DNA from 2 places in the Paenibacillus dendritiformis genome. Region 1 is predicted to be linked to the other one. Evidence: riboswitches for the same ligand, from Rfam matches in the RefSeq annotation. Region 1 holds a riboswitch; the other holds the start of a gene.
The links. Region 1 has a riboswitch for S-adenosylmethionine ahead of L6439_RS05620 (methionine ABC transporter ATP-binding protein). Riboswitches for the same ligand answer to the same signal wherever they lie in the genome.

Region 2: it holds a riboswitch for S-adenosylmethionine, as region 1 does, so the genes downstream of both, L6439_RS21865 (methionine ABC transporter ATP-binding protein) here and L6439_RS05620 (methionine ABC transporter ATP-binding protein) in region 1, are expected to answer to the same signal.

Annotation. Positions count from the first base shown of each region.
Region 1 is NZ_AP025344.1:1,275,619-1,279,301, reverse strand. It holds gene L6439_RS05625 (methionine ABC transporter permease) at 1-518, opposite strand, end outside; gene L6439_RS05620 (methionine ABC transporter ATP-binding protein) at 518-1,543, opposite strand; SAM riboswitch class I at 1,671-1,821, opposite strand; gene L6439_RS05615 (Cthe_2314 family HEPN domain-containing protein) at 1,893-2,594, opposite strand; gene L6439_RS05610 (UbiD family decarboxylase) at 2,610-3,683, opposite strand, start outside.
Region 2 is NZ_AP025344.1:4,927,490-4,931,172, forward strand. It holds gene L6439_RS21860 (S9 family peptidase) at 1-1,259, shown strand, start outside; SAM riboswitch class I at 1,331-1,442, shown strand; gene L6439_RS21865 (methionine ABC transporter ATP-binding protein) at 1,556-2,560, shown strand; gene L6439_RS21870 (methionine ABC transporter permease) at 2,562-3,221, shown strand; gene L6439_RS21875 (MetQ/NlpA family ABC transporter substrate-binding protein) at 3,275-3,683, shown strand, end outside.

The DNA of each region.
Region 1 (3,683 bases):
CCGACCATGCCTGACATGGCCGTATAGGTGACGAGCGTCACCGCCGTAATCGTCGTGCCGGCGATCAAGCCCGGCATCGCCTCCGGCAGCAGCACCTTGCGCACGATCTGCCAAGTGGAGGCGCCCATCGCCTGCGCGGCTTCGATGACGCCGCGGTCCACCTCGCGCAGCGAGGTCTCCACCAGGCGGGCGAAGAAAGGCGCAGCCGCGATAACGAGCGGCGGAATCGTGCCTTCGACCCCGATCGAGGTGCCGACGATCATCCGAGTAACTGGAATGAGTGCAATCATCAAGATAACGAATGGCGCGGAACGCAAAATATTAACGATAAAAGAGACCCCGAAATATACGGTTCTTCCGGCCGTTCCTTTTGATTTTCCCGTCAAATAAAGCAGCACGCCGAGCGGAAGCCCGATTACGATCGTGAACAGCACGGAGAACAGCATCATCGCCAGCGTGTCGCTTGTCGCCGTACCGAGCTCATCCCAGTTGATTTTGGAGAAATCGAGATCCTTCATTACGCGATCACCTCCACTTCAAGTCCTCTATCCTTCAGCGCGGAGAGCGAACGCTCGACATCCGGCAGGCCGCCGTCCAGACGAACGACCAATTGTCCGTATGGTATATCCTTCATGCGCGATATCGTGCCCTGCAGTATCGTGAAGCGGACACCCGCTTCGGTGAGGACGGTTTGCAGCACGGGCTCATAAGTGACATCGCCCAAGTAATTGATCTTGACGACGCGCGAATGGTCGCCTGCCTGCCCCTGGAAGGCCATCCACGGCTGCAGGTCGGCGTCATGGCGCTCCTCCATAATGAACTCCCTCGTCACCGGATGCTGCGGCTTCAGGAAGACGTCGACCACCTTGCCCTGCTCCGCAATCTGGCCGGCATGAATGACGGCGACCCGATCGCATATCGCTTGAATGACATGCATCTCATGGGTGATGAGCACGATCGTGATGCCGAAGCGGCGGTTAATATCGAGCAGCAGCTCCAGAATCGATTGCGTCGTCTGCGGATCGAGCGCGGAGGTCGCTTCGTCGCAGAGCAGCACCTTCGGATCGTTGGCCAGCGCGCGCGCAATGCCGACTCTCTGCTTCTGTCCCCCGGACAGCTGCGCCGGATATTTATTGCGGTGCTCCTCCAGTCCGACGAGACGGATTAATTCATCCGCCTTCGCCTTCACTTGGGCGGCAGGCGTGTTCTGCAGCCGCAGCGGGAAAGCGATATTGTCGAACACGGTCGCCGAGGACAGCAGATTAAAATGCTGAAAAATCATGCCGATCTTGCTGCGCTGCTCCTGCAGCTCCCGCTTCGACAGCTTCATCATGTCCACCTGATCCACGAACACCTTCCCGGAGGTCGGGCGCTCCAGCAGGTTGATGCTGCGCAGCAGCGTGCTCTTGCCGGCCCCGGAGTGGCCGATAATGCCGAAAATTTCCCCTTGCTCTATCGTCAAACTGACATCATTCAATGCGAGAGGTCCGGACAGCTTCCCTTTGGCTTCATATTGTTTGCTGATATGCTCCAGACGAATCAATGATAGTTTTCCCCTTCCTAATTAGCGGTGACCCGTATCTCTGTATATTCACGCCAAAAGCCCCCTCTTGGCAGATGCCAAAAGGGGGCTGTCTCATACTTCTTCATTCCAGATGGGTTAGCGCCCTTTCTTATCTGCCAGAACTTATCCGTTCTGAAGGAATTAGCACCATTGACATCCTGCAATCTTGCGGCAGCGGTAAGCTGCGAGCAAATACGGGTTGCAGGATCGGTTGCCGGGCTTCACAGGGCCTGTCCCTCCGCCACTCTTGATAAGAAATCGTTATGAAATTATTCAAAGTATATGATATTACTCGGGTATTGTCAATTGACTTTTTTTACCTTACGTTTCATTTTTCCAGGGTAACGATCGCGCGGAACGAAGCGGTAAGCGCGCCGCACACCATCTGCATGCCTTCTTCCACATCGTTCATGTTCGCCTGGATATCCTCCAGCCGCAGCTTGCTGTTCAAGCTCCGGTGCCGCTGCCACAGATCGTCCTGCATCTCCGCATTCATATAATGAATCTCGGTATTGCGGCGCTTGCGCAAGCGCTGCATCGCTTCTCCATGAAGCTGCTTCAGACCGGACAGCTTGTCGGTAAGACGCGGATGCCTGCCTGTCAAGTGCAGGCGGCGGAGCACCGTGAAGTAAGAGAAAAACGGCTTCATTTCCTCCGTCTCCAGCCGCAGCACCTCATTCAAAAGCGTCCCCAGCTTGTCCAGGATCGAGAAGATGCGGATGAATGCATTTTTATAAAAGTAAACGTGACGGTAATAATCATCCAGCTCATTATCATTCATATCATCCTGGTACTTCTTCGTCACCCGCTCCGCATACTTGCCGGAGGCATAGATGCTCTCCTCCAGCTCATCGAGCGACGTGCGAAGCCCGACCGTCCAGATTTCGATTTTGCGCCAGTAGTGACCCGGATCCCCGCCGTTGTCCATCTGCTTCCTTACATGCGACAGATAGCGGTCTATCGCCTCCATCGCTTCCTTCAACGCGCCTTCGTCCCTGCGGGGCTCTTCCCCGAACAGGCTTCGCAGCATCGCGACCACCCCCGATTAGTATCCGTTCGGGAAATAGTCTTTCCAACGATCGTCAACCCGTTGCACGATATCTTCCCGCGGGAACAATTCGTCCGGGTAGCCCGGCTTCATGCGCGCATCGATAACAATCGGCAGTTGATACGCAATGTGGTGATTTCGGACTTCCATCCGCGCGTATATATCAGAAGCAGGGTTGAAGCGGGTGAACACCGTCCACAGGAAAGAGAGCTGCGTGCGGGCCACTTGCGCATCGTCCACCAGGAAGACGAGCGGCCAAGGCGTCTCCTGATCGGCCAACCGCTCCATCAGCCGTTGCGCCAGCTGCGGCTCGGCCTCATAGGACGCTCCGGACATCGTCAGGCAGCCGCGGCAGAACACGGCCACATCCGTTATTTCGTCGATCGGTCCCCCCTCGTACGTATGCGGGAGCTCGCGGACCGGCTCGCCGACACCCAGCAATATGCCCTTGCTGCCATGGTTCAGCTTGTGCCCGGTATAATCGAGCGTATCATGGGACGTATTGTTCAGCACATACAGATCCGACTCCGGTTGGAAGCGCTCCAATACGTTCTCCATCAGCTGCGCGAAATTGTCCAGATCGACATCCTGATCAGTGAGCATCAGGAATTTGGTGAGGCTGAGCTGGCCTTCTCCGAGAATCCGGAAGCCGCTCAGCATCGCCTCGCGCGAATAGCTCTCGCGGACGACGGCGGCGGCCAGCGAATGGACTCCCGTCTCCGGATAAGGATGCACCTTGCGCACGCTCGGCATGACCATCGGGAAGGCCGGTGACAGCAATTTGACCAGATACTCGCCCAAATAGTAGTCCTCCTGGCGAGGCTTGCCGACGACCGTCGCCGGGTAGATCGCGTCTTTGCGGTGATACATGTGCTTCACATTGACAAGCGGGAAGTCATGCGCCCAGGAATAATAACCGTAATGATCGCCGAACGGCCCTTCCAGCCGCCGCTCATGCGGCGGCACATAGCCCTGGATGACGAACTCGGCTTCCGCCGGAATGCGGTGCCCTTCGAAGCCGCTGTCCACGACAGGCAGGCGCTCGCCCATGACGAAGGAGGCCATGAGCAG
Region 2 (3,683 bases), 2.9 Mb from region 1:
TCTCGGAGCGCGACGGGTACGCTCATCTGTATCTGTTCGACAGCCGCACGGGACAGCTCATCCGGCAGATTACGTCCGGCGAATGGAACGTCCGGCGTCTGGCGGCCGTGGATGAGCGCCAGCAATGGATCTATTTCATGGCCAGCGGCCGCGAACCGGGGCGGGATCCGTACTGCCAGCACCTGTACCGCATCCGTCTCGAAGGCTCGGGCCTGACGCTGTTGACGCCGGAGGATGCGGATCATAAGATCGCCTTCGCTCCGGATCTGAGCTGCTTCACGGACACGTATTCGCGCGTCGATCTTCCCCCGGTATCCGTGCTGCGCCACAACGACGGCACCCTCGCCCGGGATCTGGAACGGGCCGATATCGAGCTGCTGCTGGAGCAGGGCTATCAGCTGCCGGAACGATTTACGGTCAAGGCCGCGGATGGAGAGACGGATCTGTACGGCATTCTGGTCCCTCCCGCATCCCGCGAACCGGGGCGGAAGTATCCGCTGATTGACTATTTCTATGGCGGGCCCCAGCTTCTCAATACGCCGAAGTCGTTCCTGTTCGAGGCCCCCCTTGATTTCTCCGGCGGCGCCCAATCGTTCGCCCAGCTCGGCTTCGCCGCGATCGTGATGGACGGGACGGGGACGCCGTACCGCTCGAAGGCGTTCCATGACACGTCCGACGGCAGGCTGGAGCATGCGGCCGGATTGGCCGATCATGCCGCCGCCATCCCGCAGCTGGCCGAACGCTACCCGTTCATCGATCCGGAGCGCGTCGGCATCTGGGGCGTCTCCGGAGGCGGCTACGGCTCGGCCCGGGCCATCCTGACCTATCCCGACGTCTATTCCGTCGCCGTCTCGGGGGCCGGCAATCACGATCAGCGCGCCTACATTGCGGCATGGGGCGAGCGCTTCCAGGGGCTGCCCGGCAAAGAACATCCGGGGCGGTACGCCCGTCAGGACAACGCCCGACTGGCGGCCAATCTGAAGGGCAAGCTGCTGCTCGCGCACGGCGATATGGATGACAACGTCCATATCGCCCATACGATGCAGCTCGTCGATGCGCTGATTCGGGCGAACAAGGACTTCGATCTGCTCATCATGCCGAACGTCAATCACAGCATTCAGTCCAACCGCTATTTCATCCGGCGCAAATGGGATTATTTCGTGAAGCATCTGCTCGGGGCCGAACCGCCCGCCCAGTATGAGATCGCGCCGGAGGCGCAGCATGCGGCCGCAGAGGCCGCTCCGCCTATTCCCGACTAATCCTATGAAAATAAAATTGACAACCGCCGCAATCCTGTGTATGATTCTCACATGACAATTTCATTTTCTTGACCTTATCAAGAGCGACTGAGGGAATAGGCCCTATGACGTCCGGCAACCTTACCCATTTGCGGTAAAAGGTGCTAAATCCTACAGAATGCGCGGCATTCTGAGAGATAAGTGGTTCCTAGCGATGCAATGCAGCCTCTTTCTCTCCTGAAAGAGGCTTTTTTCATTCGCTGGAATGGATGCCGGACGAACGGGCCGATACAGATGGACATTGGAGTGTGAGAGAGATGATAGAGATAAGGAATCTCGTCAAGGAGTACCGGAGCAAGACGGGAACGGTCGTCGGTGTCGATCATGTCTCGCTGCATATCGAGAAGGGCGACATCTACGGCATCATCGGGCGAAGCGGAGCGGGCAAAAGCTCCCTGCTGCGCTGCATCAATCTGCTGGAGCAGCCGAGCTCGGGCAGCATCCTCGTCGACGGCGTCGATCTGACCAAGCTGCAGGGCGAGCAGCTCCGTCAGGCCCGGTTGAAAATCGGGATGATCTTTCAACATTTTCACCTGATTCGATCCAAGACGGTCTACGAGAACATCGCCTTCGCGCTCAAGGCGAACCGGACATCCAAGGCGGATATCGAAGCGCGCGTGACCGAGCTGCTGGAGATGGTCGGCTTGGCCGACAAGCGCGACGTCTATCCTTCGCAGCTGAGCGGCGGCCAGAAGCAGCGGGTGGGCATCGCCAGAGCTCTCGCGAACGATCCGCATGTGCTGCTCTGCGACGAGGCGACATCCGCGCTCGACCCGGAGACGACTCAGTCCATCCTCGACCTGCTGCAAAAGATCAACCGTGAATGGAAGCTGACGATCGTGCTGATTACCCATGAGATGGAAGTCGTCAAGGCGATCTGCGATCGGATGGCGGTCATGCAGAACGGCCGCGTCGTCGAGGAGGGACCTGTCTATGATATCTTTGCGAATCCGCAGCATCCGATGACCCGCTCCTTCATCAGCAGCCTGTTCCAATTCGAGCTGCCCGACCGCTTGCTCCGGAACGGCGCCGGCACCGTCGTCAAGGTTCACTTCGTCGCCCCGCAGGCGGAGGAAGCCGTCATTACCGATATGCTGAAGAGGTTCGACGTCATGGGCAATATCCTGCATGGCAAAATCGAATATATCCATGATGCGCCCCTCGGCATCCTTATCCTGGAGCTGAACGGCGACCCGGCCGAAGTCCGGCGGGCCATGGATTATATCGCATCGCGAACGCACCGACTGGAGGTAATCAGATAAGATGGACTCCCTCATACAGATCCTGCCCGATCTGTACAAGGCGTTTTTTCAGACCTTGTATATGGTGGGCATCTCATTAGTTGCCGCTTTAATTCTGGGTCTTCCTATTGGAATAATATTATTTGTGACGGATAAAGGACTGTTCCTGGAAAACCGCCTGACCCGCGTGATCCTGGGCTTCTTCGTCAACATGATCCGGTCGATTCCGTTCATCATCCTGCTCGTCACGCTGCTGCCGCTGACGAAGCTGATCGCCGGCACCACCATCGGCCCGACGGCCGCATCCGTCTCGTTATCGGTTGCCGCTGTCCCGTTCTTCGCCCGGCTCGTCGAGACCGCGCTGCGCGAGATCGACAAGGGCGTCATCGAAGCGGCGGTGTCGATCGGGGCCACGCCGTGGATGATCATCAAGGATGTGCTGCTTCCCGAAGCGAAGCCCGGCATCGTCCAGGGGATCAACATCACGGCCATCAGTCTTGTGGCCTACTCGGCCATGGCCGGGACGATCGGCGGAGGCGGCATCGGCGATCTGGCGATCCGCTTCGGGTACTACCGCTATGACAATATGGTCATGTTCACCACCGTCATCATCCTTATCTGCCTTGTGCAGCTCATTCAATATGCCGGCGATTTCGCGGCCAAAAAGGTAGACAAGCGCTAACGCAAGCTAACGGAGGCTTCAACATCATTTCACATATTATGGAGGGTATCATCATGAAAAAGACAGTCATTCTTCTCTCGCTTATCCTGACATTCGGCCTGCTGGCCGCCTGCGGCAGCGGTTCGTCCTCCAGCGGCGGGGACAATGCGAAGCAGGAGGAGAGCAGAACGTTGAAGTTCGGGGCCACCGCAGGCCCATACAGCGATATGCTGACGAAGGCGATCAAGCCGATTATGGAGAAAAAAGGCTATACGATCGAAATCGTCGAATTCGGAGATTACGTGCAGCCGAATCTGGCGCTGTCCAACGGCGATCTGGACGCAAACCTGTTCCAGCACAAAATCTATATGGATAACTTCGCCAAGGAGAACAAGCTAGAGCTGACCGATCTGATCGCCGTACCGACGGCGCCGATGGGCATCTACTCCTCGAAATACAACTCGCTCGACGAGATCGCCGAGG